DNA from 3 places in the Allobosea eneae genome. Region 1 is predicted to be linked to each of the others. Evidence: predicted binding sites of a transcription regulator. Region 1 holds the regulator's gene; each other region holds the start of a gene.
The links. The regulator LexA, encoded in region 1, represses DNA repair genes until DNA is damaged. The targets are predictions, from matches to a motif close to TGTTCNNNNTGTGTTCNG.

Region 1 (10,052 bases):
CCCGGCCGGGCTCGATTTTCAGACCGGCGAGGTCCTGCTCAAGACTGGCCGCCGGCTCGACAGCGCCGCGCTCGGCCTCGCCGCCGCTGCCGGCCATCCCACGCTTTCGGTCCGCCGCAAGCCGCTGGTCGCGATCCTCGCCACCGGCGACGAGCTCGTCCTGCCGGGCGAGCCGGTCGGCCCCGACCAGATCGTCGCCTCCAACAGCTTCGCCCTCGCCGCGCTGATCAAGCAGGCAGGCGGCACGACGCTCGATCTCGGCATCGCCCGCGACAACCACCCGGATCTGGCCGCCAAGATCGACGCGGCGCGCGCCGCCGGCGCCGATGTCTTGATCACCCTCGGCGGCGCCTCGGTCGGCGAGCACGATCTGGTCCAGGCGGCGCTGAAGGCGCAGGGCATGGCGCTCGGTTTCTGGAAGATCGCGATGCGCCCGGGCAAGCCGATGATGATGGGCCGGCTCGGGCCCATAGTCGCGCTCGGCCTCCCCGGCAACCCGGTCTCCTCGATCGTCTGCGGCCATCTCTTCGCGATGCCGCTGGTCGAGGCGCTGCTCGGCGTTGTCGATCCCGAGCGCGACCGCAGCGAACCCGCCATCCTCGCCGTCGACCTGCCGGCCAATGACGAGCGCCAGGACTATCTGCGTGCCACGATCGAGACGACCGCTGGCGAGCGACGCGTCAGGCCCTTCGCCAAGCAGGATTCCTCGATGCTGGCGAACCTGTCGCGCGCCGAGGCACTGGTGGTCCGCCCGGCTTTCGCCGAACCAGCCAAGGCGGGCGATCCCTGTCGCATCATCAGGCTGCGCTAGTCGAGCCTCGCCTCCTCGCGAATGGTCATCCCGGACAAGCCGCGAAGCGGCGCCGATCCGGGATCCATTCGGTCGCCCGGGATGACAGCCCTCAAATGAACAGGTCCGGCCGCACCGATACCCTTGCGGAACACAAGGCGAACGCGTATGGTGTTCGTGCTTTGTTTCGATTCTAGCCGAAAAGGCGGACGGCGCGACCATGCTGACACGCAAACAGTTCGAACTGCTTCGCTTCATCCATGAGCGCCTGCGCGAATCCGGCGTGCCGCCCTCCTTCGACGAGATGAAGGACGCGCTCGACCTGCGCTCCAAATCCGGCATCCACCGTTTGATCATGGCGCTGGAGGAGCGCGGCTTCATTCGCCGGCTTCCGAACCGGGCGCGCGCCCTCGAAGTCATCAAGATGCCGGACGGCATCGGCGGGCCGCAGGCACAGCGCGGCCGCTTCAGCCCCTCCATCGTTCAGGGCGGCCTTGGCCAGACCCCGCCTGCCCCGGCACCAGCAGCCAATCTGACGAAGCCGCGACCACCGGCTGCCGAAGACAGCGGGCGCTCGACCGTCTCGATCCCGGTCATGGGCCGCATCGCCGCCGGCACACCGATCTCGGCGATCCAGGACCGCAGCCACAGCGTCACGATGCCGGCCGACATGCTCGGCGGTGGCGAGCATTATGCCCTCGAGGTCCGCGGCGATTCGATGATCGAGGCCGGCATCCTCGACGGCGACACCGTGGTTATCCGCAAGCAGGACACCGCCAATACCGGCGACATCATCGTCGCCCTGATCGACGACGAGGAAGCGACGCTGAAGCGGCTGCGCAAGCGTGGCTCGTCGATTGCGCTCGAAGCCGCCAACCCCGCCTATGAGACGCGCGTGCTCGGGCCCGATCGGGTCAAAATCCAGGGCCGCCTGGTCAACCTGTTGCGGCGCTACTGAAGCGCCTCCGCATCCTGTGCCTGCTCCGCAGTTGCGGGTGTCGGCGCGGGAGCGGGTTCAGGCGACGGCTTCGTTTCCGGCCGCGCCCTGGTCCACGGACGCAGGCGGGCGACCTCGTCGGCCGTATAGGCGCGCCAACCGCCGCGGGCCGCATGATAGGCGGTCGCGCCATCGCGGATGAGCGCACTGCGATCAATCAGGCGCGCGGCGCAAGGTGCTGTCCAATAGAGCGATGTCACCACGAGATCGGCGCGCTGGCAGTCCTCGACCAGTGCGATGCGGTCGCGCGTATAGGCTACCGAGCGGCCATCGGGGAGGCGGATGACGCAGCCACGGGCATCGCAGGCGGCGCCCTGGCGCAGAGCGGCGTCGTCTGGCGAGCGGGAATCGCCGTCGGCATGCAGCCATTGCGTCAGGACGAAGCGGCTCGGCTTGCCGGCCAGCACCATCTTGCCCTCCGGCCCGCGCACCAGCACACCCGAGCCGTCGCGCTCGATCAGGATGTCGGGCCGCGACGGCGCCGAGGCCAGCGCCAGTCCGCCGACCAGCGGCAATGCGGCGAGGAAGCGCAGCGCCGTCGTCCACAGGGTCAGCCAAAGCAGCGAGATCGAGAACAGGATCAGCGCCAGCGGCCCGAAGGCCGGCAGCACAATGGTCGAGCGGTCGATGCCGGCGACCCAATGGGCGAGCTGGAGCACGAGGCCCGACGCCCAGCCCATCAGCGCCCAGGCCGGCCAGTCGAGCCCGAACGGATAGGCGAGCACGCCGAAGACGGCGGCCGGCATCACGATCAGCGAGACGAAAGGCAGCGCCAGCGCGTTGCCGAGCAGGCCGAACGGGTTGAAGGTCTGGAAGTGGAAGACGCCGTAGGGCGCCGTCGCCGCGGTCGCGACCATGGTGGTCGTCAGGATGCCGACGGCCGAGAGCCAGAGCGGCCGCAGCGGCCAGGGCCAGGAGGCCGCGGCGGCATCGGGCGCTCGCTCCTGCCAGCGTTCGGCGAAGGCGATCAACGCCGCCACCGCCCCGAACGACATCTGGAAGCTCGGCCCGAGCAGCGCCTCCGGCTCGCGCAGCAGCACGATGATCGCGGCGAGCGCGAGATTGCGCATGGAGAGGGCCGGCCGGTCGACCAGGATGGCGCCGAGCATGACCAACGTCATGATCAGCGAGCGCACGGTGGCGACCTCGGCGCCGGAGAAGACACAGTAAGTGGTCGCGCCAGCCATGGCGGCGAGCGCCACGAGCTTCTTCACCGGCCAGTACAGCGCCGCCGTCTGCGACAATGCCAGCAGCGCCCGCGCCAGCCAGAAGATCGTGCCGGCGGCCAACACCATATGCAGGCCGGAGATCGAGACGATGTGGTAGATGCCGGCGGCGCGCAGGTCGTTGTTGGTCTCCTCGCTGATCAAACCGCGCTTGCCGGTTACCAGCGCTGCCGCCATCGCCCCAGCCTGCCCACCGCCGCTGGTCGCAATGCGCTCGGTCAAGGCGTTGCGGGCCTGGTCGATTGCGACCGCCCAAGCGAGCCGGCGCGGCATCGGGATGGGCGCCGGTGCGAGCGTAATCTTGCCGGCGATATTGCCGACGGCGCCGATGCCTTGGAAAAAGGCGTCGCGGGCGAAGTCATAGCCGCCTGGGCGCGCCGGACCGGGCGGCGGCAACAGGCGCGCGGTCGCGCTGATATGGTCGCCCGGCTTCAGCGTCGTCACCGGCGTGGTGACGCGCACCCGCCGCGGCCTCTGAGCCGGATCGATGCCCGGCAGGTCGGTGACCTGGATGACGATGCGCACGCCCTTCTCGCGCTGCTCCAGCGCCTCGACAAAGCCGGTGAGCTTGCCGACATGGTTGCGTGCGAGGGCAGGCGCCGCGATGCCTGCCGTTCGCCAGGTCGCCGCGGCGAAACCTGCAAAGGCCGCAGTCGCAGCGATGCAGACCGCCATGGCCGCCGGGCGCTGCCGCAGCAGCAGCGCGGCGAGTGCGCACAGCGCCAACCCGGCCAGGGGGGCGGCCAACCCCGGCTCACGATCGGCCAGGAAGTAGAGCAGCACGCCGGCGCCCATGCAGACCGGAAGCCAGTTGAACAGGCGACGACGCTCGATCTCTGTCTCGAGCGCCTGGCGGAAACGGCCGCCCCAATCCTGCAGGGAAAGCGATGCAGGCCAATGGAATCCGGCGGCACGCCGCAAGCGCGCCGGCAAGGCCAGCGCAGCGGCCCGCACCCCGCTACGGCGCTTTTCTGGCCCGTAGGAGAGCATCCGTCCCCCGTCGCGGCTGCGCGATGATCGCGCCTCCTCCCCGCAGGAGGCACTTAACGGCAGCCGGCAAGCCATGTTACAGCGGCGGCGCCGGATGTCAGCCCCGGCCGAGGCCCGCACTGCAACTGCCCTCGCCTTTTGCTTACCCGTTCCGCCGGAGCCTTCCTTTCATGAGTGACACGGTCGTCACGCGCTTCGCGCCGTCGCCAACCGGATTCCTGCACATCGGCGGTGCCCGCACCGCGCTGTTCAACTGGCTCTATGCTCGTCGTCATGGCGGCAAGATGCTGCTACGCATCGAGGACACCGATCGCGAACGCTCGACCGAAGGCGCCATCGCTGCGATCCTCGACGGCTTGGCCTGGCTCGGTCTCGATTGGGACGGGCAGACCGTCTACCAGTTCCAGCGCGCCGCCCGCCATCGCGAGGTCGCCGAGCAGATGCTGGCCGCCGGCAAGGCCTATTATTGCTATGCGACGCCGCAGGAGCTCGAGGCGGAGCGCGAGGCGGCACGCGCCGAAGGCAAGCCGTGGATCTATGACGGACGCTGGCGCGACCGCGACCCCGCGACGGCGCCCGCGGGCGTCAAGCCGGTGATCCGCCTCAAGGCCGAGCGAACCGGCGAGACCGTGGTCGAGGACGAGGTTCAGGGCCGCGTCGTCTGGCAGAACGAGAATCTCGACGACCTCGTGCTGCTGCGCTCGGACGGCAACCCGACCTATATGCTCGCCGTCGTCGTCGACGATCACGACATGGGCGTCACCCACATCATCCGAGGTTCGGACCATCTGACCAACGCCGCCCGCCAGACGCAGATCTACCAGGCGCTCGGCTGGAGCGTGCCGAGCATGTCGCATATCCCGCTGATCCACGGAGCTGACGGCGCCAAATTGTCGAAGCGGCATGGCGCGCTCGGCATCGATGCCTATCGCTCCATGGGCTATCTGCCGGTGGCGCTGCGCAACTATCTGCTCCGGCTCGGCTGGAGCCATGGCGATCAGGAAATCTTCTCCACGCAGGAGATGATCGAGCTGTTCAACCTGTCCTCGATCGGCCGTTCGCCGGCGCGCTTCGACTACGCCAAGCTCGAGAACCTCAACGGCCTTTATATGCGCGAGTCGGCCGATCACGAATTGATGACCGCGCTTAAGGCGATCTGGTCGGAGATCGGCCCGCCGCGTGGCATCGGCACGGAGCCGACCCCGGAGCTGGAAGCCAAGCTGATGGCGGCCATGCCGGGCCTGAAGGAGCGGGCCAAGACGCTGATCGAGCTGATCGACAGCGCCTCCTATCTCTACGCCCAGCGGCCGCTGGCATTGGAGCCCAAGGCGGCCGCGCTGCTGGACGAGGCTGCGCGCCAACGCATGCCGAAACTGGCGGAAAAGCTCTCGGCAGTGTCGGATTGGGCGCCGCCGCCGCTGGAGAGCGCGATCCGCGACTTCGCCGAGGAGAGCGGCGTCAAGCTCGGCCAGGTCGCGCAGCCTCTGCGCGCGGCGCTGACGGGCAAGACCACCTCGCCCGGCCTCTTCGACGTGATGGCGGTGCTCGGCCGCGACGAGGTGCTGGCCCGCCTCGCCGACGCGGCCTGAGCGCCCTCAGAAAGGCTAATGCCCGCTCGGTTGAACCCCTCGCGGAATTGGTCTAGCAACGCGCTGCGGACCGGCTGCTCCGGCTGCCGGTCCGGCATAAAAAATGCTTCAAAATCAGTCCGATGAACCCTTCCCGCTTGCCCGCCCCGACAGTCCCGTCATGGAGCCGTCATCGTGGGACGTTCGGATGACGCGGAATGCGACAGGCAGCCGGCGCCTCCGTCCGACCGGGACTATGACTGAAGAACGAGCCTGAAAGGATCGGATCCATGAGCGGAACTACCAGCCAGTTGGCTGTCGAAGGCAAGACCGTCGACATGCCGGTCAAAACGGGTTCGATCGGGCCATCGGTCATCGACATCGGCAAGCTGTACAGCCAGACCGGCATGTTCACCTACGACCCCGGCTTCACCTCGACCGCGAGCTGCGAGTCGCAGATCACCTATATCGACGGCGACGAGGGCGTCCTGCTCTATCGCGGCTATCCGATCGAGCAGCTCGCTGAACATGGCGACTTCCTCGAGACCTGCTACCTGCTGCTTTACGGCGAGCTGCCGACCGCGGCGCAGAAGGCGGATTTCGACTATCGCGTCACGCGCCACACCATGGTGCACGAGCAGATGGCCCGCTTCTTCCAGGGCTTCCGCCGCGACGCGCACCCGATGGCGGTTCTGGTCGCCTCGGTCGGCGCCATGTCGGCCTTCTATCACGACTCGACCGATATCTCCGATCCGCAGCAGCGCATGATCGCCTCGATGCGGATGATCGCGAAGATGCCGACCCTGGCGGCGATGGCCTACAAGTATACGATCGGCCAACCCTTCGTGTATCCGCTCAACTCGCTGGACTACACCTCGAACTTCCTGCGCATGTGCTTCGCCGTGCCGGCCGAGGAGTACAAGGTCAATCCGGTGCTCTCGCGGGCCCTCGACCGGATCTTCATCCTGCACGCCGACCATGAGCAGAACGCCTCGACCTCGACGGTCCGGCTCGCCGGCTCTTCCGGCGCCAATCCCTTCGCCTGCATCGCGGCCGGCGTCGCCTGCCTCTGGGGCCCGGCGCATGGCGGCGCCAACGAGGCGGCGCTGAAGATGCTCGAGGAGATCGGCAGCGTCGACAACATCCCGAAATACATCGCCAAGGCCAAGGACAAGAACGATCCGTTCCGCCTGATGGGCTTCGGCCACCGGGTCTACAAGAACTACGATCCGCGCGCCAAGATCATGCAGAAGACCACGCATGAGGTGCTGGCCGAGCTCGGCATCAAGGATGACCCGCTGCTCGACGTCGCGATGGAGCTCGAGCGCATCGCCCTGCACGACGAGTACTTCATCGAGAAGAAGCTCTATCCGAACATCGATTTCTATTCGGGCATCACCCTGAAGGCGATGGGCTTCCCGACCTCGATGTTCACGGCCCTGTTCGCGCTGGCGCGCAGCATCGGCTGGATCGCGCAGTGGAAGGAGATGATCGAGGATCCGTCCCAGCGCATCGGCCGTCCGCGCCAGCTCTACACCGGCGCCCCGAAGCGCGACTACACCCCGATCGGCCGTCGCTGAAAGTACGGAACTGAGACAGGCGAGGCCGCGACGGAACCCCGTCGCGGCCTTTATTGTTCCTATCGATTGATGCATCTAACGCACATGACGGTTGCGCTTGGCGCGCTACAGTCGACGACCATTTTTGAAAGGTTCATCGCTCATGTCGAAAGCCGAAGGTCTCAACCGCCGTGGATTTCTCGCTGGCGCGTCCGCCCTGCCCTTCATCGGTGGGGCCGGTTCCGCGTCCGCCCAGGCGCAGTTCCCGACGCGGCCGATCTCGCTGATCGTGCCCTTCGCCGCCGGCGGCTCGACCGACATCGTCGCGCGTCTGGTCGGCCAGAAGATGGGCGAATTGCTCGGGCAGTCGATCGTGATCGACAACCGCGCTGGCGCCGGCGGCAATATCGGTTCGACCGCGGTCGCCCGGGCGCAACCCGACGGCTACACCCTGCTGCTCGGCACGATCTCGACCCATGCGCTCAACCCGGCGATCCTGAAGACCGTGACCTTCGACGCGGTCAAGGACTTCACGCCGATCTCGCTCCTCGCCGTGGTGCCGAACGTCATGGTCGTGCATCCGAGCTTCCCGGCCAAGACGGTGCCGGAGGTGCTGAAGCTCCTGAAGGACAACCCCGGCAAGTATTCCTACGCCTCCTCCGGCGTCGGCACGCCGCTGCATCTGTCGGGCGAGCTGTTCAAGTCGCTCGGCGGCGTCAGCATGAACCATGTGCCCTATCGCGGCGCCGGCCCCGCGCTCAACGACGTCGTCGCCGGCGCCGTGCCGATCATGTTCGACAACCTGCCCTCGTCCGCCCAGTTCATCCGTAGCGGCCAGTTGCGCGCCATCGGCGTCACCACCAAGGAACGCGTTCCCTCCTTCCCGGATCTGCCGACGATCGCCGAGGGCGGGCTCGCCGGCTACGAGACCTACACCTGGAATGCGCTGTTCGGCCCCGCCAACATGCCGCGCCCGGTCGTCGACAAGATCAACGTCGCCGCCAACGACTCGCTCAAGGATGCGCATGTGAAGCAGCGCCTGGAGGACGTCAGCGCGGTCATCGTCGGCTCGACGCCGGAGGCGCTCGGCGAACACGTCAAGGCCGAGCTGGCCAAGTGGGCCCCGATCGCCAAGGCGTCCGGCGCGGTCGTCGAGTAAGCGGCCCTCAGCCGCCTGCCGGCTCCCGAACCAGAGCGAGCGCCGCATCGACGGCGTTCGCTGCCGGGCTCGGCCCGGCGCTGCGCATACTCTGCTCGACTTTTACGAAACCGTCGAGCTGGCGCTGGCGTGCTGGGCCATCCGCGGTCGCGGCGAGAAGCGCATTTGCCAGAGCCTGCGGCGAGGCCTCATCCTGGATGAACTCCGGCACCACGCTCTCGCCGATGATCAGATTGGGCAGGATCACGCTCGGCAGCTTGATCAGGCGTCGCGCCAGCATCGCCTCCCAGGCCGCGCCGCGATAGGCGGCGACGGTCGGCACCTGGGACAGCGCCAGTTCCAACGTGACCGTGCCCGAGGCTGCAAGCGCTGCCCGCGCCTCGCGGAAGGCGGCGAGCTTGGCCGCTTCGCCCATTACGATCTTTGGCTTGATGCGCCAATCGGCTGTGAGCTGCGTGATCGCCTCGACCAGACGGGGCACCGCAGGCAGCACGAAGCGTGCCTGCGGCAGTTGCGCGGCGACGAGCGCGACTGCCTCGCCGAAAGGCGGCATCAGATGCCGGACTTCGGAGCGGCGACTACCGGGCAGGACCAGAATAGTCGGCTCCGCGGCATCGTCGCGGCGTATCGCTTCGTCCGGCCCCGGCCGATAGTCCTGCAGCCGCTCGATCAAGGGATGGCCGACATAGACGGTCTCAGGCCCGCCGAGCCGTTCGAGCGCCGCCGGCTCGAAGGGCAGCAGCGCCAGGATCCGGTCGACATGCGGCTTCATCCGCCGCGCTCGTCCTTGACGCCAGGCCCAGACGCTCGGGCAGACCCAATGCGCGATCGGTATGGAAGGCGCGAGCCGCCTCACCTTCTTGGCGACGCGCAGGCTGAAATCGGGCGCGTCGATGGTGAGCAGGAGGTCGGGCTTGAGGACGGCGGCTGCCCGCGCTGTGTCCGACATCCGGCGCAAGAGCAGCGGCAGGCGCGCCACGACCGGGCCGAAGCCCATCACCGCGATGTCCTCCTGTGGGAAGACGCTGTGCAGTCCCTCGGCGATCAGCGCTTCGCCGCCGACGCCTGACAGTTCCAACGGTCGATCGCCCAGCACCGCGCGCAGCCGTGCCACGAAGCGCGCGCCGAGCGCATCGCCCGAAGCTTCGCCGGCGACGATGAAGAGCCTGAACGGACGGGTCACGCCACGCCCTCGATGAAGAGGCCAGCGGCATCGGCAAGCGTCGCCAGACGGTCGCGATCGCCGATCAGCACGCCGCCGGCCTTGACCGCGATACCGGCAAGGCCGGCGGCTGCGACGCGTGCCACGGTCTCCGGGCCGATCGCCGGCATGTCGACCCTGAGGTCCTGCCCGAGCTTCGGCGCCTTGACCAGCACGCCATCGCCCTTGCCGGGCTTGAGGCGACCTGCCTGGACCAGGCCTGCGACGCGCTCGATCATCGCGTCGGTCCCTTCGGCCGCCTCGACGGCGACGACGCGGTGATCGGCGATGATCGCCGCCTGCCCCATGTCGAAGGGCGAGAGCGTGGCGAGCAGGCTGAAGCCGGTCGCGATCGCCTCGCGCGCGACTGCGGAAGGCTTGTGACGCCCGAGCGCTCCGCTCGGCGCGACGAGATCGGGCGCGATATCGGCCGGTCCGACGACGCGCAGCCCTTGGCCCTCGAAGAAGCTGACGACGCCACGCAGCAGATGGTCGTCGCCCCCCTGGAAGGCGCGGGCGAAGTGAGGCAGGTATTTCAGCGTCGACAATTCCGGCGCCAGCG
Region 2 (10,052 bases), on a different contig from region 1:
CAGGCCGTTGTCTGGTACACCGGCCAGTTCTACGCCCTGTTCTTCATCCAGAGCATCCTCAAGGTCGACCTCTACTCGGCGAACGTGCTGATCGCCTGGTCGCTGATCCTCGGCACCGGCGGCTTCATCGTCTTCGGCGCGCTGTCCGACAAGATCGGCCGCAAGCCGATCATCCTGGCCGGATGCCTGATCGCGGCGCTGACCTATTTCCCGCTGTTCGGCGCGCTTACCAAGGCGGCGAACCCCGGCCTCGCCGCGGCGCATGAGAACGTCAAGGTCCAGGTCGTCGCCGATCCCGCCACCTGCGGTTCGGTCTTCGATCCGGTCGGCGTGCGCACCTTCACCCAGCCCTGCGACATCGCCCGCCGCACGCTGGCCACCCAGGCGATCGTCTACACCCAGGCCCCGGCCCCGGCGGGCACGCCGGCCAAGGTCACGGTCAACGGCAAGGACGTCGCGATCGACGGCGCCTTCGCGGCGAACATCGCCAAGGAAGCGGTCGCAGCCGGCTATCCGGCGGCGGGCGATGCCCGCATCGTCAAGACCGGCTTCCTGAATGCGCTGTTCAACGCGCAGTCGCTGACGATCATCGCGATCCTGACCGTGCTCGTGATCTACGTCACGATGGTCTACGGCCCGATCGCGGCGGCGCTGGTCGAACTCTTCCCGACCCGCATCCGCTACACCGGCATGTCGCTGCCCTATCATATCGGCAATGGCTGGTTCGGCGGCCTGCTGCCGGCGACCTCGTTCGCCATGGTGGCGGGCACCGGCGACATCTACTACGGCCTCTGGTACCCGATCGTGATCGCGATGATGACCTTTGTCATCGGCATGCTCTTCGTGCCCGAGACCAAGGATCGCGACATCCTGACCCACGACAACCCCTGATCCTTCAGGCTGGATCGGCCCCGTCGATCCTGAGAGCCCCGCCCGAAAGGGCGGGGCTTTTTTGTGGGCCGGCGCAAACCGGCGGCATGGGCAACCGGACGGATGTCAGCCCCACCGCAGCCCGGATACTTTGCAAGTTCCCTAACTGGATGCGCCGGACATCGGCATGGCGACCAACAAGGCCAATCTCAGTTCTTCAGTGATCATCGCAAAGCAATTCTCAAACAAGGATACTAATACTGCGTTCCTGTACGCAGGCGCGTCCCGAGGCAAAGCCAATTTCCCGCCGTTACAACTCGTCGTCACAAGCCGAAATTAACTCATTTGGGCTAAGTTCTTCGGAGCTGGGCAAGCCGGGAGCTTGATCAGGTCTGAATCCGAATGCGGCCACTGCCGACGACGATAGCGATGGATCTTGCAACCCTCTGGTACCTGACACTCGGGACTATGCTCGTCGCGGCCGCCATGACGCTGTGGGAGCGGGAGGGCTCGGCGCGATCCAGGGAACTCGGGCTTTGGGCCATGGCCTACGGCGTCTTCGCCGCGGGCTGCATCCTCGCGATGAACCGGAATCTGCTTCCGGGCGTCTCCGGTCCCGCGCTCACCAATGTCGTCATGATGCTGGGCTACACGCTCGTTCTCAAGGGCGCACTGCTGCTGGATGACAGGAAACTGCCCGCTGCTCTCACCGCGGGCGCCCTCGCCGCGATCGGTGCAGCCTGGTTCATGGCGGGCACTGGGCTGGGGAGCACCTTCTGGAACTATGTCAGTGCCTTGCCGATCGCGGTCGTCACCGGTCTCACCGCCCTCGCCCTGTCTCGCAGCCGCACCGTGGCGGGGCTGCGCTCCCGCCCGATCGCGATCGCCGTCTTCGCCGGTCACAGCATCTTCAATCTTGCCCGTACGGCCGTCGTGCCGATCATCGCTGCATTCCTAGGCGATAGCGTGCCGGTCATGGCCGCCAAGATGACGATGTACGAGGCCGTCCTGTTCTCCGTGGCGATGCCGATGTCCCTGCTCGCGCTCGTGCGCGAAGAGGAGCGAGCCCGGCTCCTGGCGGCCACCCGCACCGACTTCCTGACCGGCCTCCTGAACCGCCAGGGCTTCTTCGAGCTTGTCCCAGAGCACGTGCGCAGCAAGGAAGACAATGTCTCCCACACGCTGCTGGCCTGCGATCTCGACCACTTCAAGGCCATCAACGACACCTATGGCCATGAAGCGGGCGACAGCGTCCTGAAGCTTTTTGCGCAGATCGCAGAAGACGCTGCGGGTGCAAACGCCCTGTGCGCCCGCCTCGGCGGCGAAGAATTCGCGATCCTGCTGCCGGCCACGACCGCAGCAGCAGCCCGCGCGGTCGCAAAGGACGTCGCGCATCGCTTCGCCGCGGCGGCGGCACGCAGCGACGGCCTCGCCATCGCGGCCACGGTCAGCATCGGGCTGGCCAAGGCCGAGGTCCGAGCTGGCAAGACCGATCTGGCCGAGCTCCTGGCGGCGGCCGATCGGGCCCTCTATAAGGCCAAGCTGCTCGGGCGCAACCGCATCGAGGTCGCCGAACCGCCGAAAATCGCCGCGGCCGCGTGAGTGGCAGGCGGAGCCGGCCGGCCACGCCGAAGCCGCGAGCGCCTCACGCCGGCAAAACGGTGACCGGCGTGCCCAACGCGACGCGGGCGTACAGGTGGATGATGTCCTGGTTGATCATCCGGATGCAGCCCGAGGAGACATTGGTGCCGACGGTGTAGGGCTCGGTCGTGCCGTGAATGCGGTAGCCGAGATCACGTCCCTCGCCGAAGAGATAGAGCGTGCGGGCGCCGAGCGGGCTCTTCGGCCCGCCGCGGACGCCGGGGCCGCGCGGCGTCGGCTCGAGCTGGGCCCTGATCTGCGGGTCGCGCTCGATCATCTCTTGCGGCGGCACCCAATCGGGCCAATCGCGCTTCATGTTGATCTTCGCCTGGCCCGTCCAGCCGAAGCCCTCGCGGCCGACGCCGACGCCATAGCGCGTGGCGACACCGCGCGATTCAACGAAATAGAGATGGTAGGAGCCGGGATCGACGACGATCGAGCCCGGCGGCTCGGCCCCACGGAACTCGACTGTCTGGCGTAGATAGCGCGGCTCGATGCTCTGATAATCGATCGCCGGCACCGGAAAGCGCTCGCCCGGATACTCCACGTAGACCTGCGCATAATTCGGCCGCGCCAGCGTCCGCGTCAGGCTGCGGCTGCTCGGCGCGGCGATCTCCGGCAGCGCCACGATGCTGCCTCCCCCGCCACAGCCGGCAAGGCTGGGAGCGAGCAGCGAAAGGGATGACATGGTAAAGGACCGGCGGCTCAGCATGGACTCATCTCGGGCAAGGCTTTTGCAAAAGCATCGACTTAGATGGTTACGGGCAGGTGAATGCCGGGGCGTGAGTGTCCGCCGCCCTTCAGAACCGCATCTCGACGTCCCTTGAGGGCGTGGTCTCTGGAGCGTTCGCCGATGGCGGCGGCGTACGTCAGGCCAAGGGCGGTGGCACCGCGAACATAGCCTTGGGGACGCGCCGGCGATCGTGGCGGAGCCGGCCAGCTCACCGTCGGTCTTGCCCTTGCCATGGCAGCCTGATACCGCAGCGCACAGGGCCGGCGTAGCACAGCGGTAGTGCAGCGGTTTTGTAAACCGAAGGTCGGGAGTTCGATCCTCTCCGCCGGCACCACCCTGATCCCCGTGGCCTGTCACTTGCAAGACATGCCGGCGCGACGACGGAGACGAGCGGAGCCGACCGAGCGATGACCTCTGCCGACCAGCGCGACCATCTGCTCGCCCTCGCACAACGCTGCGAGCGCACCGGTCGCCCCGACCGCAATCTCGACGCCGACATCTACGAGGCTCTCGGCTTCACCGTCCGGCGCAAGCCGACAACCCTGCTCGCCCCACGCACCCCGCCCGGCGGCATCTACCAGCACGGCTCGCTCTGGAAGGCGATCGGCAAGATCAGCGCCGAGATCGACGTCGCGGTCGGCGTCATCCGCGAGAAGGCACCGGACTGGAACTGGAGCCTGCAATCGGTCGCGACCGAGCAGCAGACCTACGAGGCGCTGGTCGCGGGCTGCTCCGGCCAAGGCGCGCTCGCCTCGCTCGCGCTCTGCGCCGCCTTGCTCAAGGCCTTCGCCAGGAGCCGCTCCGAGCAAGCGCCGACACAGGCCGAATCCTAGGACGACGGCGAGGCAGAGTCGGCGCACGGACTGATGCAAGCAGCCGGTGTCCAACCTGCGCTGCAGCGGCGACTTCACGGAAAGTTGACCCTAGGCAACCACACAGCGGTTGAAGGCGTTGTTCCGGCAGCTAATTTGGCGCTCGGGCCGATCCGGAGCCCAGGCATGATGCCGGATGGCGGGGCGCTATCCGGGGAGGTCATGCCTTCTCGCTGTTGGAGCCTGATCATGGCCCGTTTCGAACCCTCGCGCCGCACCGTGATGGCGGGCGCTGGCGCGCTCACCGCCGCTGCCGCGCTCGATCTGCCCGCCGGCATCGCGCCGGCCCAGGCGCAAGGAGCCCCCGTGAACCAGAATCCCGGTTTCTACCGCTACAAGGTCGGCGACATCACGGTCACTGCCATCAATGACGGCTTCGCCAAACGCCCGCTCGAGGGCTTCGTCCGCAATGCCGAGCTCGCCGACGTCAAGAAGGCGATGGAGCAGGCCTATTTGCCGGCCGATGCGCTCTCGATCAGCTTCACCACGCTGGCGCTGCAGATCGGCGACAAGCTCGTGCTGATCGACACCGGCAACGGCGATTCCGGCGCGCCGACCTCGGGCGCCTGGATGAAGAACTTCCAGGCCGCCGGGCTCGACCCGACGAATGTCTCGACCGTCGTCTTCAGCCATTTCCACGGCGACCACATCAACGGTTTCCGGCTCAAGAACGGCACCGCCGTCTTCCCGAACGCCGAGGTGATGGTGCCGGCGGCCGAATGGGCGTTCTGGATGGACGATGCCAGGATGAATGCCGCGCCCGAGGCGATGAAGGGCGCTTTCGCCGGGGTGCGCCGCGTCTTCGGCCCGGTCGCCAAGGACGTGAAACAGTACGAGGCCGGCAAGGAGATCCTGCCGGGCGTGACCGCGATCGCCGCGCCCGGCCATACGCCGGGCCATACCGTCTATGCGATCTCTTCCGGCAACGGCAAGCTGATGGTGATGTCGGATACGACCAATCATCCGGCCCTGTTCGTGCGCAATCCCGACTGGTCGGCGGTGTTCGACATGGACGGGCCGCAGGCGGCCGCCACCCGCCGCAAGCTGCTGGACATGGCCGTGACCGACAAGATGCAGGTCGCCTTCTATCACGCCCCCTTCCCCGCCACCGGCCATATCGCCAAGGCCGGCAACGGTTTCGAGCTCGTCCCGGTGCAGTGGAGCAGCGCGATCTGAGACCCTCGCACCTCCGCTGGAGAGAGGCCGAGGCGCGTGCCTCGGCCTTTCTTTTTTCAAGGCCGAACGGCTCGCGGTTCGGTCCGGCGCCGTGTTAGACGGGTAAGGCTATGCCGACCGGATACCAGCGATGACCGAGCGCTTCACCGCCATCTCCTTCGTCGCCAGCGAGACCCCGGAGGCCCAGGCCGCGCGGGTCAAGCTGGTCGAACGCTATGGCGATGCCGACCCGGCGCAGGCTGAGGTGATCGTCGCGCTCGGCGGTGACGGCCTGATGCTGCAGACGCTGCATCGCTTCATGGGCACGGGCAAGCCGATCTATGGCATGAATCGCGGCTCGGTCGGCTTCCTGATGAACGAGTTCCGCGAGCGCGGCCTGCGCCAGAAGCTCGAGGCGGCACATCGCAGCGTCGTCCACCCGCTGACGATGACGGCGGCCGATTGCAACGGCAAGCGCGTCGAGGCGCGCGCGATCAACGAGGTCTCGCTGTTCCGCCGCTCCTATCAGGCGGCGAAGCTGCGCATCTCGGTCGACGGACAGGTACGCCTGTCCGAGCTCGTCGCCGACGGCGTGCTGCTTGCGACGCCGGCCGGCTCGACGGCCTACAACCTCTCCGCCAACGGCCCGATCCTGCCGCTCGACGCGCCATTGCTGGCGCTGACCCCGCTCTCGCCGTTCCGGCCGCGGCGCTGGCGCGGAGCCCTCCTGCCCGACCATGCCAGGGTGACGATCGCGGTGCTGGAGGCTGAGAAGCGCCCAGTCAGCGCCGTCGCCGACCATACGCAGATCGACAACGTCATCTCGGTGCAGATCGCGATCGACCGCTCGCTCGACCTCGTCATGCTGCACGATCCCGGCCACAGCCTGGACGAGCGCATCCTGCGCGAGCAGTTCGGCTATTGAGGGCGCGACACCGACCGCCAAGGCCCCGAGCGCCAGCCCCCTCCGCCCGCCGTTGCCCTGCTCCCTGCGGGTCATCGCCAGCTCGCATTTTTGTCGGGGACAAGCCTCGAAAATACCTTGAACAAAACATGAACATCATTGATAGTGCCGGCATGGCCCGCTAGGGTCCGGCTCCGGTCATCCGGCCGGAAATGTGCTGAAGTGCGCAGGAAATGGAGCCTGTCATGGCTGGTAGCGTCAATAAGGTCATTCTGGTCGGCAATCTCGGGCGCGACCCCGAGGTGCGGCGCCTCGGCAGCGGCGAGCCGGTGGTCAATCTGCGGATCGCCACCTCCGAGACCTGGCGCGACAAGCAGTCGGGCGAACGCAAGGAGCGCACCGAGTGGCACTCCGTGGTGATCTTCAACGAGAACCTCGCCAAGGTCGCCGAGCAGTACCTGAAGAAGGGCTCTAAGGTTTACATCGAGGGCCAGCTGCAGACCCGCAAATGGCAGGACCAGCAGGGCGTCGAGAAGTACACGACCGAGATCGTGCTGCAGCGTTTCCGCGGCGAGCTCACCATCCTCGACAGCCGTGGCCAGGGCGGTGACGAGTTCGGCGGCGGCAGCAGCGGCGGTGGCTATGGCGACGAGGGTTCGTCGGGTGGCGGCTCCTTCGGCCGGTCGAGCCCGGTCGGCGGCGGCTCGCGCCAGCCGGCCATGGCGAGCGGCGGCGGCAGCGGCGGCTCGCGCGCGTCGAGCCATCTCGACGACGACATCCCGTTCTAGGATTCTTGCCGGTCTCCCGGCTCCTGCGAAGACACACTCGTCATTGCGAGCGTAGCGAAGCAATCCAGGGGCGGAAGAATTCTACGCCCCTACTGGATTGCTTCGTCGCTGCGGTCCTCGCAATGACGGTTTGCGGCCCCGCGCCAATTCATCCTGCAGGCTGCTCCTACGGCAGCTCTCCCTCGAAGCGCACGCCGAGCGAGCCGAGCGCGCGCCAGTAGTCAGGATAGGTCTTCGCCACGCAGGCGGGATCGAGGATGGTGACGCCGCCGATCTTGAGGCCCGCCAGCGCGAAGCTCATGGCGATGCGGTGGTCGGCGAAGGTGTCGATCTCGGCCGGCAGCGTCTGGCCGGCCAGCGCGGGATCGGAGGCGACGAGGAGATCGTCGCCATCCTCGACGCCGAGCCCCGGCCTGATCCGCGACAGGCCCTGCGCCAGCGCCGCGACCCGGTCGCATTCCTTGACGCGCAGATTGGCGATGCCGGTGAAGCGCACCGGCGTGCGGTTGAAGGCGGCAAGCACGGCGAGCGTCGGCACCGCATCCTGCATTTGCGAGCCGTCGATCTCGGCCGGCAGGTTCGGGAAGGCGGCGATCAATTCATGCGCCTTGGCGTCGGGCTGGGTGAAGGCGGAAGCCGGCACGCCGAGATCGATCGCGCCGCCGGTCAGCACCTCCGCCGCCCAGAGATAGGTCGCGGCCGAGGCATCGGGCTCGATCAGGTAGTCCGTCGCGACATAGCCGGTCGGCGCGATCCGCCAGCCGCCGCTGTCCGGCTCGGAAACCTGCGCGCCGAAAGCGCGCATCGTCGCCAATGTCAGGTCGACATAGCCGCGCGCGCCGATCTCCTGACCGGTCAGCACGACATCGACCGGATTGCGGGCGCAGGCGCCGGCCATCAGCAGCGCCGAGACATATTGGCTGGAGAGCCCGCCATCGACCTCGACCAGCCCGCCGTCGAAACCGCCCTGCCCCTGGATGGTGACCGGCGGGCAGCCGCTCGGCGCGCTGATCGCGACGCCAAGCCGAGTAAGTGCCTCGACCAGCGGCAGGATCGGCCGCTTGCGCATATGCTCGTCGCCGTCGACCACGACCGTGCCGTCGACCAGTGCCGCCGCCGCCGTCAGGAAGCGGGTCGCCGTGCCGGCATTGCCGAGGAAGAGCGGCTTGGCCGGCACCTTGAGCCGTGCGTCGCTAGTGACGATGAAGCTGGTCGCGTCGGGTTCTTCGATCGCGACGCCCATCTCGCGCAGTGCCTGCGCCATATAGCGGGTGTCGTCGCTCTTCAGCGCGCCGCTGAGCCGGCTGGTGCCTTTCGCCAGCGCCGCGACCAGTAGCGCGCGGTTGGTGATCGACTTCGAGCCGGGCGGCATTACCCGGCCGGTCAGCGCCACCGTCGTCGGCAGGATGGTGAGTTTGCTGGGGGCGAATTGGGTCATGGCAGGCTCGCGGCTCGGTCGCGAGGGTCTTAGACCGTGCCGGCGGGAAGCGGAAGGCATACCGTCATTGCGAGCGTAAGCGAAGCAATCCAGGGGCGGCAGCGCTCCACGTCCTCCTGGATTGCTTCGTCGCTACGCTCCTCGCAATGACGGAGGAGGCCCTCAGCGCCTCGCCAGTCCGAACCCACCCACCGGCTCCGTCACGACATGGCTGTCGAAGCCGGCGATGATCGGCCGAGCCTTGGCGATCGCCGCCTGCACCGCCGGCAGAGCGAGCGAGGCCTTGTGGCTCTCCTCGCGATCCCAGACCTCGGTCACCCAGATCGCATCGGCATCGTCGGGATCGCGGGCGACGATGTAGCTCAGGCAGCCCGGCATGGCGCCGCTGCTCTCCAGAATATAGCCGATCAGTGCCTCGCGCTCGCCGGGCTTGGCCCGCATCTTCCCGATCAGTCCGTACATTGGCAGCGTCTCTCCCGTTTCGGGCGGCACCCTGCCCAAGCCCCGGACGCGGCGCAACCGCTCGCCCTGACCGTTCCCGTCAGCAGCTCACTCCGGCGGCCGCCGCTCCCGCAGGATCGCCTGCGCCATGCGGTCGAGCAGGATCGCCAGCGCCACCACCGCGAGACCGCCAACGAAGCCGAGGCCGGGATCGGCGCGCTGCAGGCCGAGCAGGACGACCTCGCCCAAGCCCTTGGCGCCGATCATCGAGGCGACAACGACCATGGCGAGCGAGAGCATGATCGCCTGGTTGAGGCCCTGCAGGATCACCGGCCGCGCCAGCGGCAGTTCGATCAGCAGAAGTGTCTGGCGCGCGCGCAGGCCGAGCGCCTGTGCGGCCTGGACCATGCCGGCATCGATGCCGCGCAGGCCGAGTTCGGTCAGCCGGGCGAAGGGCGGCAGCGCGTAGATCAGGGTCGCGAGCAGTGCCGGCGCCCGCCCGAGCCCGAGCAGCATCGCCACCGGGATCAGGTAGACGAAGTTCGGAATGGTCTGCATCAGGTCGTAGACCGGGGCGAGAACTTTCCCCAGCCGGGGCAGGCGCGCTGCGGCGACGCCGAGTGGCAACCCGATCAGGACGACGAACACCACGGCGACGATGACGAGCGCGAGCGTCTGCATCGCCTCGGTCCAGACGCCGAGGCCGGCGAGCACCAGCGGCAGGATCGCCATGGCGAGCGTGAAGCCGAGGCTGCGTCGCGCCAGCCAGGCGCTTCCAGCGACGGCCAGGACGAAGGCGGGCACAGGGATGAGCAGCAGAGCAGTCTCGACGCCGCGGACCGGCGCAGTCAGCAGCCTGCTGAAGCCGTCGAGATCATTGCCATAGCCGGTGACGACGGCATCGACGCCCTGGTTGACCAGCTTCTGCAGTGCCTTGCCGAGGTCCGGCAGCCCGTCAAGCGTCACAGGCCGGACGCGACCTTGGCGGCGATCTCGGGCGGCAGCCACGCCTTCCAGACATCCGGTTGCGTCTTCAGGAAGACGAGTGCCTGCTGCTCGGGCGAGACGCCCTTCTCGCGCGCCTCGGCCAGCATTTTCGAGGTCAACTCACTGGTCGTTGTGTACTTCTTGAAGAAGCCCGCGAGCTGCGGCGCCTTCTTGGCCAGCTCGATACTGGCGCCGATGACGACGCGGCTGACCGGATAGGCGG
Region 3 (10,052 bases), on a different contig from region 1:
CGCCTTCACCTCAATGGAAGTCACGCGATTTCGGCAGGATCCGGACATTACGGGGATGACGGGCCCGCGGAGCCTGCGGGTGCTTGAATTCGTCGGCACGCGTCAGCATGATCTCGGCGCGGTGCGTGTCGGAGAGGCCAAGCAGCTCGGCCGAGCGGTCGACGACGCGCTTGGCCATCAGATGGACGACGCCCTCCGGGCTCTTCTGCACCCTGCCCTCGACCAGCAGCAGCCGGGCCGCCATGACCTCGCGGCGGAAGCGCTCGAAATCGCGGGCCCAGAGCACGACATTGGTGATGCCGGTCTCGTCCTCCAGCGTGATGAAGATGGCATTGCCTTTGCCCGGGCGCTGGCGCACCAGCACGACGCCGGCGACGCTGGCCCAAGCGCCATCCCGCATTCCTGACATCTGCTCGCAGCTGGCGACGCGCTCGCGGGCGAAGCGGGCGCGCAGCAGGCCCATGGGGTGCCCCTTCAAAGAGAGCCGCGCCGTCTGGTAGTCGGCGACGATGTGCTCGGCGAGCGGCATCAGCGGCAGCGCCATGGTGCGTTCCGCCCCGAGCTCGCGCGCCTGCGCCGCCTCGAACAGCGGCAGGGCCTCGTCGTCCGGCAGGCGGCGCACTGCCCAGAGCGCCTCGCGCCGGTCGAGCCCGAGCGAGCGGAAGGCATCGGCATCGGCGAGCAGACGCATGGCGCGCGCCGGCAGGCGGGCACGGCGAGCGAGTTCCTCGACCTCGCGATAGGGCTCGGTCCGGGCTTCGACGAGACGCTCCGCCCAATCCTCCCTGAAGCCGTCGAGCTGGCGCAGGCCGAGGCGCAGGGCCCAGGGGCTTTTCCAGCCCGGCCCTCCTGGCTCCAGCAGATTGTCCCAGGCGCTGGAATTCACATCGATCGGGCGCGGCTCGACGCCGCCATTCTCCTGCGCTTCCCGGACGATCTGGGCCGGTGCGTAGAAGCCCATGGGCTGCGAGTTCAGCAGCGCCGCGGCGAATATCGCCGGGTGATGGCATTTCAGCCAGGAGGAGACATAGACCAGCTTGGCGAAGGAGGCGGCGTGGCTTTCGGGGAAGCCATAGCTGCCGAAACCCTTGATCTGCTCGAAGCAACGCTGGGCGAAATCGCGCTCATAGCCGCGCTCGACCATGCGCTCGACCATCATCGCCTCGAAATGGCCGATGGTGCCGACATTGCGGAAGGTCGCCATCGCCTTGCGCAAGCCGTTGGCCTCGGGGTCGGTGAACTTCGCCGCGGTCATGGCGAGCTGCATCGCCTGCTCCTGGAAGAGCGGCACGCCAAGGGTACGTTTCAGGACATTGCGGAGTTCGTTCGGATCATGCGGCGACGCCGGTGAAGGATAGTCGACCTGCTCGATGCCCGCCCGCCGCTTCAGATAGGGATGCACCATGTTTCCCTGGATCGGGCCGGGCCGGACGATCGCGACCTGGATGACGAGATCGTAGAGCTTTCGCGGCTTCAGGCGCGGCAGCATGTTCATCTGCGCCCGGCTCTCGACCTGGAAGACGCCGAGCGACTTGCCCTCGCAGAGCATGTCGTATGTGGCCTCATCGCCGTCCTTGATATCGGCCAACGCGTAGCTTTGTCCCTCCCTGTGCGCGATCAACTCAAAAGCCTTGCGGATGCAGGTCAGCATGCCCAAGGCGAGCACGTCGACCTTCATCAAACCAAGCGCGTCGATGTCGTCACGGTCCCATTCGATGAAGGTGCGGTCGTCCATCGCGGCATTGCCGATCGGGACTGTCTCGTCGAGGCGGCCGCGCATCAGTACAAAGCCGCCGACATGCTGCGAGAGATGGCGCGGGAAGCCGAGCAGGCGCACCGCAAAGCGCACGGCCCGAGCGATCACCGGATTGTCGGGGTCAAGCCCGGCCTGGCGGATCTGGGTGCGGGTTATGTCGGAACCCCAGCTGCCCCATTGCGTCGAGGCGAGGCGGGCGGTGACGTCCTCGGTCAGCCCCAGCGCCTTGCCGGCCTCGCGCATGGCGCTGCGCGGCCGATAATGGATCACCGTCGCGGCGATGCCGGCGCGCTTGCGGCCATAGGTCTTGTAGATCCACTGGATCACCTCCTCGCGGCGCTCATGTTCGAAATCGACGTCGATATCGGGCGGCTCGCTTCTTTGCTCGGAGATGAAGCGGGCAAAGAGCAACTGGTATTCGTTCGGATCAACGGAGGTGATGCCGAGCGCGTAGCAGACAGCGGAGTTGGCGGCCGAACCCCGGCCCTGACAGAGAATGCCCCGGCTTTCGGCGAATTCGACGATCTGGCGGATGGTCAGGAAATAACGGGCATAATCGAGCTTGCCGATCAGGACGAGCTCGTCATCGACCTGGCTTTGCACCTTCTCCGGAATGCCGGCTGGATAGCGCATCGGCAGGCGCCGACGCACCAGTTCCTCCAGCCAACCCTGCGGCGTCCAGCCGGGCGGGACCGGCTCGTCCGGATACTCGTATTTCAGCTCCTCGAGATCGAAGTCGATGCGGCCGAAGAGATGCTGCGTCTCTGCGATCGCCTCCGGCGCCTCGCGGAAGAGCCTCATCATCTCCTGCGGCGGCTTGAGATGGCGCTCGGCATTGGCCTCGAGCAGGCGGCCGGCCCTGTCGATCGTCGTGCCCTCACGGATGCAGGTCAGCAAATCCTGCAGGTCGCGCTGCTCGGGTGCGTCGTAGAGCACGTCATTGGTCGCGATCAGCGGGGTGCGGGTCGGCGCCGCGATGCTGCGGAGACGGGCGAGGCGGCGGCGGTCGTCGCCGCGGCGCGACATGGTCGCAGCGAGCCAGACCGCGCCGGGCGCGGCGGCATCGAGCCGGGCAAGGATGTCGGAGAGACCGTCCAGCCGGCGCTCCGGCATGACAATCAGCAGCAGGTCGCGGGCATCGTGCAGCAGGTCGTCGAGAGAAAGGATGCACTCACCCTTCGTTTTCGTCTTCAGATTGCCTGTCGTCAGCAGGCGGCAGAGCCGGCCCCAGCCCGCACGGTTGGCGGGATAGACGACGATGTCGGGCGTGCCGTCGGCGAAGACAAGGCGGCTGCCGGTGGCAAGCTTGAAGGCCTTCGCCATCGCCTGGAGCTGCGACAAGGTGAAAGGCAGATCGTCGAAGGCCGGGTTCTCGACCCAGATATATTCGCCCGGGCTGCCGCCCTCGCGGATCTTCTCGGGGGCGAGCGCGCCATCCTCGCGCAGGTCGCGCAGCGCGGCCCAGGCCCGCACCACGCCGGCGACGGTGTTGCGGTCGGCGATGCCGAGACCGGCCTGGCCGAGCAGCAGCGCGGTCATCACCAGGTTCGGCCCGGGCGAGGCGCCGCGCAGGAAGGAGAAGTTCGTCGCGGCGACGGGTTCGGCATAGGCGGTCATGCGAACAGCCCGTGCAGATACCAGCGCGGCGCCGTCGTCTCGCGGCCATAGAGGCCGGCGCGGAAGAGCCAGAAGCGGCGCCCCTGCGCATCCTCCACCCGATAATAATCGCGCGTATGTTCTCCCGGTCCGTCGCGCCACCAGTCCGGCGCGATCCGCTCCGGCCCCTCGGCGCGGGCGATCTCGTGCAGCACGCGGCGCCAGCGGAAACGCAAAGGCGGGCCATCGGGCACCTCGGCCAGGGTCTCGACCGGCTGCGGTGGCTCGAAGAGCTGGAGCGGACGAGCCGGCGGCTCCTCTGGCTGGGCGACGGGCCAGGGCAGCGCCTCGTTCGACTTAGCTGCGGCTGGGACAAGCGCAGCCTCCTGCTCGGGCTGATGGCTGTCCCGCGCGACGAAGCGCAAGACGCGTTCGCGGCCGAAGCGAGTAACAAGACGATCGACGAGATCGGCGACCGCCTCCTCCTCGACGGCGCGCCCGTCGAGGCTCGCCTGCGGCGTGCCGAGGGGCTCGCAGACCGGCACAGCGAGCCTGATCGCGTCATAGCCGAAGCCCGGATCGAGCGGATCGGCCAGGCTGTCGATCCGCTCGCGATAGAGCCGCAGGATCGCGGCAACGTCGCGCGAGGGCCGGCCGGTCTCCAGCTGAAGCCGGCGCACGGCGCCATCGCTGCGGAAGAAACTGACCTCGAAGGCACGCCCGCCCTCGCCGCGCGCCTCGAGCAGGCGCCCGGCCTCGCCGAGCAGGCGGGCGACGATCTCCTCAAGCCCGTCGGTATCCTGCAAAGGATCGGGGAAATGCCGCTCGACCACGCAATCGGGCGGCGGACGCAGGGGCGTGATCCGGGCATCCTCATGGCCGAGAACACGGCGCAGCTTCGTGACAAGCGCCTCGCCGAAGCGAGCGGCGAGCGTGTGCGAGGGGCGGCCGGCGAGATCGCCCAGCGTCTTCAGCCCGGCGCGCGACAAGGCGATCACCGTCTCGGACGAAGCCTCCAATGCGGAGACCGCTAGCGGCAGCGTGCGCTGCTCATCCTCGCCCGGCAGCGAGATGGCGCAGCGACCGAAGCGGGAGAGGGCGCGCGCCGCCTGCGGCGTGCCGGCGATGCTGGCTAAGACAGTGAGACCGAGCCAATCCATGCTGCGGCCGACGCGCTGGCGCAGCGCCGCCTCGCCGCCGAAGAGATGGGCGCAGCCGGTGATGTCGAGCACGAGCCCATGCGGCGGATCGAGCGCGACGAGCGGGGTGAAGCGGTCGCAGAGCGCGGCGAGCCATTCGATCAGGCGCTGGTCGGCGGCAGGATCGGTCTCGACAACGGTCAGCTCGGGGATACGGGCCCGGGCATCGGCCAGGGTCAGGCCGCGGGTCAGGCCGAGCTTGAAGGCGCGCTGGTCGCAATCGGCGAGACGCAGCGCACCGCGATCCTTCTCGACCAGGACGAGTGGGCGCTCATCCGGCCCGGCGGAGCCCCGCCGGCGAAGGCGTTCGCTCGCCAGATAGGGAAACCAGAGGGCGAGATAGCGGCGCGGCATCCCCCGCTCCATTTTTGCTGCCTCCCTCGCTCCCGATCCTGTCCCGGAAACATCGCTCGTCACGGTTCCACTCCACACGCCACTCACGCTCACCAAGGCCGCCGCGATGGCGCAGCAGCCGTAATCCGAAGGCGGGGTCGCCCGGCGCCTGCGCCTCCCGCGCCTGCGACGGCAGGGCGCGCACCTGCCAGCGCGTGCTGGCGGCGCTGGGCTGCGGCTCTGTGGCCACCCGCAACAGCAGGGTCAGGACGCCGGAGGTCTCCGCCGCCAAGGCGAGGCGGCGGCTGGCGGTGAGGTCGAACTGGCGCGGTGCGCCCCAAGGCTCGATCAGGGTCGCCCCGAGCGCGGCGCAGCGGGCCGCCTCTGCGCCGGCCCGCAGCGCCCCCTCGCCGTCGCGGACCCGCACCAGCACGATCTGCGCGGGATCGAGCCCGAGCTCGGCCAGGCCCGGCGGATGCAGCCGCCCGGCCTCGGCGTCGAGGAAATCCTGCCGGACCCAGAGCACGGGCCGCGAGCCGGCAGCGCGCAGGGCCAGGGCTGCGGCAAAGCCCGTAGCAGCCGGGAGATCGGCCCCGGCCGAGGCATAGACCTCATGCAGGGCGGCGCGCGCGATCCCGCCGCCCAGCGGCTCGTCCAGAGAAGACGATCCGAACGAGACCCGCTCCACCGGCGCAAGCTCGCGCGCCAGCCCGGCCAGAGCGAGGCTCTGCCGCAGGGCGGCGAGGGAACGGGTGGAGGCTTCGGTCATCAGGATAAATGTTCACTTTTTGTTCCTAGCATAAAGCGACTCCAAACGGCTCCAGAGTCAAGCCCGCATCCGCTTCCGCTTGCCTGCGGGCGCCTCGCTGCTGTCATATCGCGGCAATGCACATCCGCTTGTAAGAACCAGCTTGAAAAGTCTCAGCCCTCATCCTGAGGAGCAGCCAAAGGCTGCGTCTTGAAGGATGCTCCAGTTATTTCCGGAGCCTCCTGACACATCCTTCGAGACGCAAGCTACGCTTGCTCCTCAGGATGAGGGCTTGAGAATTTTCAGCTAGCCTGCCGAGCCTCCGATCCCATCACGAACCGGTTCGACCTGGAGACCGCCATGAGTTCGGGACTGTTCGCCCTTCTCGACGATGTCGCCGCCCTGGCCAAGGTCGCCGCGGCCACGCTCGACGACGCCGCCGCACAGGCGACCAAGGCCGGCGCCAAGGCGGCCGGCATCGTCATCGACGACGCGGCAGTGACGCCGCGCTACGCCGTCGGCTTCGCGGCGGAACGCGAATTGCCGATCATCTGGAAGATCGCGCTCGGCTCGCTCAAGAACAAGTTGCTCTTCCTCTTGCCGGCAGCGCTGGTGCTGACGCTCGTCGCGCCCTGGGCGATCACGCCGCTGCTGATGATCGGCGGCGCCTATCTCTGCTTCGAGGGCTTTGAGAAGGTCTACGAGCTCGTGGTGCCGCATGCGCATCACGACGAAATTGCCGGCGAGGGCGGCACCGACATCCTCGACGCCAAGCAGCTCGAGGAGCAGAAGATCGCCGGCGCGATCAAGACCGACTTCATCCTCTCGGCCGAGATCATGGCGATCACGCTCTCCACCATCACCGCCTCCTCCTTCTGGATGCAGGCGCTGGTGCTGGCAGTGGTCGGCCTCGGCATGACGGTCCTGGTCTATGGCGTCGTCGCCCTGATCGTGAAGGCCGACGATGCCGGCGTCGCCCTGTCGCGCAGCGGGATCCTGCCGATCCGGCTGCTGGGGCGCGGCCTCGTCGCCGGCATGCCGCCCTTCCTCAAAGTGCTAAGTGCGGTCGGCACTGCGGCGATGCTCTGGGTCGGCGGCGGCATCATCATCCACGGCCTCGCCGGCTACGGGCTCGCCGGGATCGAGCATGTCATCCATGATGTCGCGGTCGTGGTCGGGAAGGCCTGGCCGGCGCTAACCGGCGTGCTCGAATGGCTGACGACAGCGGCTGCCTCGGCCGTGTTCGGGCTCATCGTCGGCGGGCTTTGCCTCGTCGGCATGCACTTCATCGTCGAACCGGTGCTGAAGGCCTGGCGTAGTGGCGTGAAGCCGGCAGCCCTGCCGGAAAAGCAGGGCCACTAGGCAGCAACGGGACCACACGGCGGCCCGAAATCTGCTAGCGCTGGCAACCGGTCCGGCTCGCGGGCCGCGGTGCCCCTCATGCTGCAATTCCTCGCCACCAGCACGCCCTTCTTCGCGGTGATCGCGCTCGGCGCCTTCACCGCCTGGCGCGGAATGTTCAGCGCCGATGCGGTCAGGGTGTTCAACACCTTTGCCTTCATGGTGGCGACGCCGGCGATGGTGTTGCGGGTGATGTCGCGCCAGCCGATCGCTGAACTCTGGAACGGCATCTTCTTCGCGGCGCTCGCCCTGATCGGGGTCGCGGTGCTCGGACTCGCGATCCTGCTGCAGCGACGCCTGCTCGGTCTGCCCTTCCCCAATGCCGTGTCGCGGGCGCAGACCCTGGTCGGCGGCAATTTCGCCTTTCTCGGCCTCCCGCTGATGCTCGCCTTCCTCGGCGACAGCGCCGCGGCGCCGATCGCGATCGGCCTGATCTGCGACACCGCCCTGATCGTGCCGCTCTCGATCGGATTGATCGAGGCTGGGCGTGGCCAGGGCTCACCACTGGCGATCGCGGTCAAGCTCGTGCGCGGCACGATCGTCAACCCGTTCATGCTCTCGATCATGGCCGGCATCGGCCTGTCGCTGAGCGGGGTCGCGCTGCCTGAGCCGCTCGACCGCTTTCTGCTCTTCCTCGGCGCCTCGGCCGCGCCGGTCGGCGTCTTCGCGCTGGGGATCGCCGCCTTCCAGTGGAGCCGGCAGGGCAGGCTGCCTTTGCGCGGCGTGCTGCCGCTGGTCGCCGGCAAGCTCATCCTGCACCCCCTACTGACCTGGGTCGTGCTGGCGCTGGTCCTGAAGCTCGATCCGTTCTGGGTCCAGGCCGGCGTGCTCTATGCGGCGCTGCCGATCGCGGCCAATGTCTTCGTCATTGCCGAACGCTTCGACACCGGCAGCCGCCCGATCGCGGCGGCGATCGTGATCTCGACCGCCGCTGCGGCGCTCACCTTCCCGCTAGCGATCTGGCTAATCTCGCCCTGAGCCGCTACCGAGCCGGCTCCGGACGCGTTCGAGAGCTGAAGATCAATCCTCAACGCGTGTCATCCTGGACAAGCGGCGAAGCCGCGCCGATCCGGGATCCATTCCGGAGCCTTTCCGATAGAGGTTCCGGAATGGGTCCCGGGTCTCCCTCCGGTCGCCCGGGACGACTAGAGGGTTTGAATGCGCGGACCGGACTCAATCGCCCGGCTGCGCGCCCTCATAGCCTTCGATGATGACGAGATCGACCGGGCCTACCTTGGCGAGATGCTGCACCGCCGCCTGGTATTCCGGCGAGTCGTAACAGGCGCGCGCCGTCTCGATGTCCTTGAACTCGATAACGACATTGTGCTTGCGGCCCTCGCCGCGGGCGAGCTTGTACTCGCCGCCGCGGACAAGGAACTTCGCGCCGTATTTGGCGAAGGCGATGGCGTTGAGCGAGCGGTAGGTGGCATATTCCGACTCGCTCTGCACGTCGAGCCGGGCGATCCAGTAGCCTTTCGCCATGCTCAGGCCCCCTCGACCGCGATCAGGTCGATCTCGCCGGCGCCTTCGCGCAATTTACGCGCCTCGGCATATTCGGCCGAGAACAGATAGGCCTTGGCCGTGGCGTAGTCGGGGAATTCGAGGACGACATTGCGGGCCACGCCCACGCCCTCGCCGACCGTCATCTGGCCGCCGCGCACCAGAGGCGTGCCGCCATATTGCTTGATCGCCTCGGAGGCTTTCGCGGCGTAGACCGCCCATTGCGTCGCATTGGTCACCTTGGCGCGACCGATCACATATCCCTTGGGCATTTGCCGTGTCCGTATCCGATGGAAAGGAGGCGGGAGACTATCGCATCGGACCGAAAAGTGGACCCCACTTTTCGGAAGACTCCGATGCGATAACACTATGATAGATCATCGTGACCGCGTCCCTTCGGACGCGCGATGATCTAAGCGGCGCTTGCGATCTCGTCCATGACCGCCGCCGCCGCTGCACGCGGGTCTGCCGCGCGGATGATGGGACGCCCGACGACGAGGTGGTCGGCGCCGGCGCGGATCGCCTCGGCCGGCGTCAGCGTGCGCTTCTGGTCGCCGACGGCGCTGCCGGCCGGGCGGATGCCGGGAGTGACGATCGCCATGTCCGGACCGATCACGTCGCGGACGATCTCGGTCTCGGCGGCAGAGCAGACGATGCCGTCGACGCCGGCGCTGCGGGCCTGCTGGGCGCGCATGCGGACGAGATCGCGCACGGCGAGGCCGTAGCCGGCATCCTTGAGGTCGCCATCGTCGTAGGAGGTCAAAGCGGTGACGGCGAGCAGCCTCAGCGCGGCGTCACCGCGGCCCTCAACCGCGCCGCGCATGGTCTGCGGGTAGGCGTGCACGGTGAGGAAGGTGACGCCGAGCTTGGTCAGCGATTCCACGCCCTCGGTGACGGTGTTACCGATGTCGTGCAGCTTGAGATCGAGAAAGACCTTCTTGCCCTCGGTCACGAGCTGGCGGGCCAGATCGAGCCCGCCGGCAAAGGCGAGCCGATAGCCGATCTTGTAGAAGCTCGCGCCGTCGCCCAGCGTCGAGACGATGCGATAGGCGTCCCAGACGGTCGGCACGTCGAGCGCAACGATCATGCGGTCCCGGAGATCGTTGATCTTCTGCGTCATCGCTCTGCCCTCCACCTGCTCCTTGGTGAAAGACACAATTCGAGCTGCGGCGCAAGGATTATCTCATTTTTGAGACAGATCCCTTTTTCGATCCCACAGCGGATGCACAGCGGCACGCCTCACTCATCCTCGTCGCCCTGTTGCCGACCCGCCAGTACCTGCGCGAACACCTGGGTCCAGACTTCCGGCGGCTGGGCGCCGGAGACGGCGAGCTTGCCGTCGACGATGAAGAAGGGCACGCCGGTGACGCCGACCTTCTGGGCATGGGCTTCCAGCCCGATGATGGTCTCGCGCAATTCGTCATTGGCGAGCTCGTCGCGCGCCGCCTGCTCGTCGAAGCCCTGCTCGCCGGCGATCGCGACCAGCGTCTCAAGGTCGCCTATATCGCGCCCATCCTGC

Region 2: ssb (single-stranded DNA-binding protein) is a predicted target of LexA. The motif match lies at 6,314-6,331, and genes of this name have one in related genera.
Region 3: ACFPOB_RS11895 (ImuA family protein) is a predicted target of LexA. The motif match lies at 5,663-5,680, and genes of this name have one in related genera.

What each region holds. Positions count from the first base shown of each region.
Region 1 is NZ_JBHSLW010000005.1:89,169-99,220, forward strand. Features, by position in the region: gene ACFPOB_RS01835 (molybdopterin molybdotransferase MoeA) at 1-811, shown strand, start outside; gene lexA (transcriptional repressor LexA) at 1,011-1,748, shown strand; gene ACFPOB_RS01845 (ComEC/Rec2 family competence protein) at 1,742-4,003, opposite strand; gene gltX (glutamate--tRNA ligase) at 4,174-5,592, shown strand; gene gltA (citrate synthase) at 5,862-7,151, shown strand; gene ACFPOB_RS01860 (Bug family tripartite tricarboxylate transporter substrate binding protein) at 7,294-8,289, shown strand; gene lpxB (lipid-A-disaccharide synthase) at 8,297-9,472, opposite strand; gene ACFPOB_RS01870 (LpxI family protein) at 9,469-10,052, opposite strand, start outside.
Region 2 is NZ_JBHSLW010000067.1:9,095-19,146, reverse strand. Features, by position in the region: gene ACFPOB_RS27030 (MFS transporter) at 1-891, shown strand, start outside; gene ACFPOB_RS27025 (GGDEF domain-containing protein) at 1,339-2,472, shown strand; gene ACFPOB_RS27020 (L,D-transpeptidase) at 2,516-3,199, opposite strand; tRNA gene ACFPOB_RS27015 (tRNA-Thr) at 3,504-3,578, shown strand; gene ACFPOB_RS27010 (hypothetical protein) at 3,652-4,077, shown strand; gene ACFPOB_RS27005 (MBL fold metallo-hydrolase) at 4,306-5,292, shown strand; gene ACFPOB_RS27000 (NAD kinase) at 5,423-6,196, shown strand; gene ssb (single-stranded DNA-binding protein) at 6,421-6,963, shown strand; gene ACFPOB_RS26990 (3-phosphoshikimate 1-carboxyvinyltransferase) at 7,130-8,401, opposite strand; gene ACFPOB_RS26985 (putative quinol monooxygenase) at 8,564-8,863, opposite strand; gene ACFPOB_RS26980 (ABC transporter permease) at 8,951-9,808, opposite strand; gene ACFPOB_RS26975 (ABC transporter substrate-binding protein) at 9,805-10,052, opposite strand, start outside.
Region 3 is NZ_JBHSLW010000013.1:134,125-144,176, reverse strand. Features, by position in the region: gene ACFPOB_RS11905 (error-prone DNA polymerase) at 11-3,373, opposite strand; gene ACFPOB_RS11900 (Y-family DNA polymerase) at 3,370-4,905, opposite strand; gene ACFPOB_RS11895 (ImuA family protein) at 4,823-5,653, opposite strand; gene ACFPOB_RS11890 (DUF808 domain-containing protein) at 5,993-6,994, shown strand; gene ACFPOB_RS11885 (AEC family transporter) at 7,073-8,011, shown strand; gene ACFPOB_RS11880 (DUF1330 domain-containing protein) at 8,207-8,515, opposite strand; gene ACFPOB_RS11875 (DUF1330 domain-containing protein) at 8,518-8,805, opposite strand; gene pyrF (orotidine-5'-phosphate decarboxylase) at 8,946-9,653, opposite strand; gene ACFPOB_RS11865 (DsbA family oxidoreductase) at 9,773-10,052, opposite strand, start outside.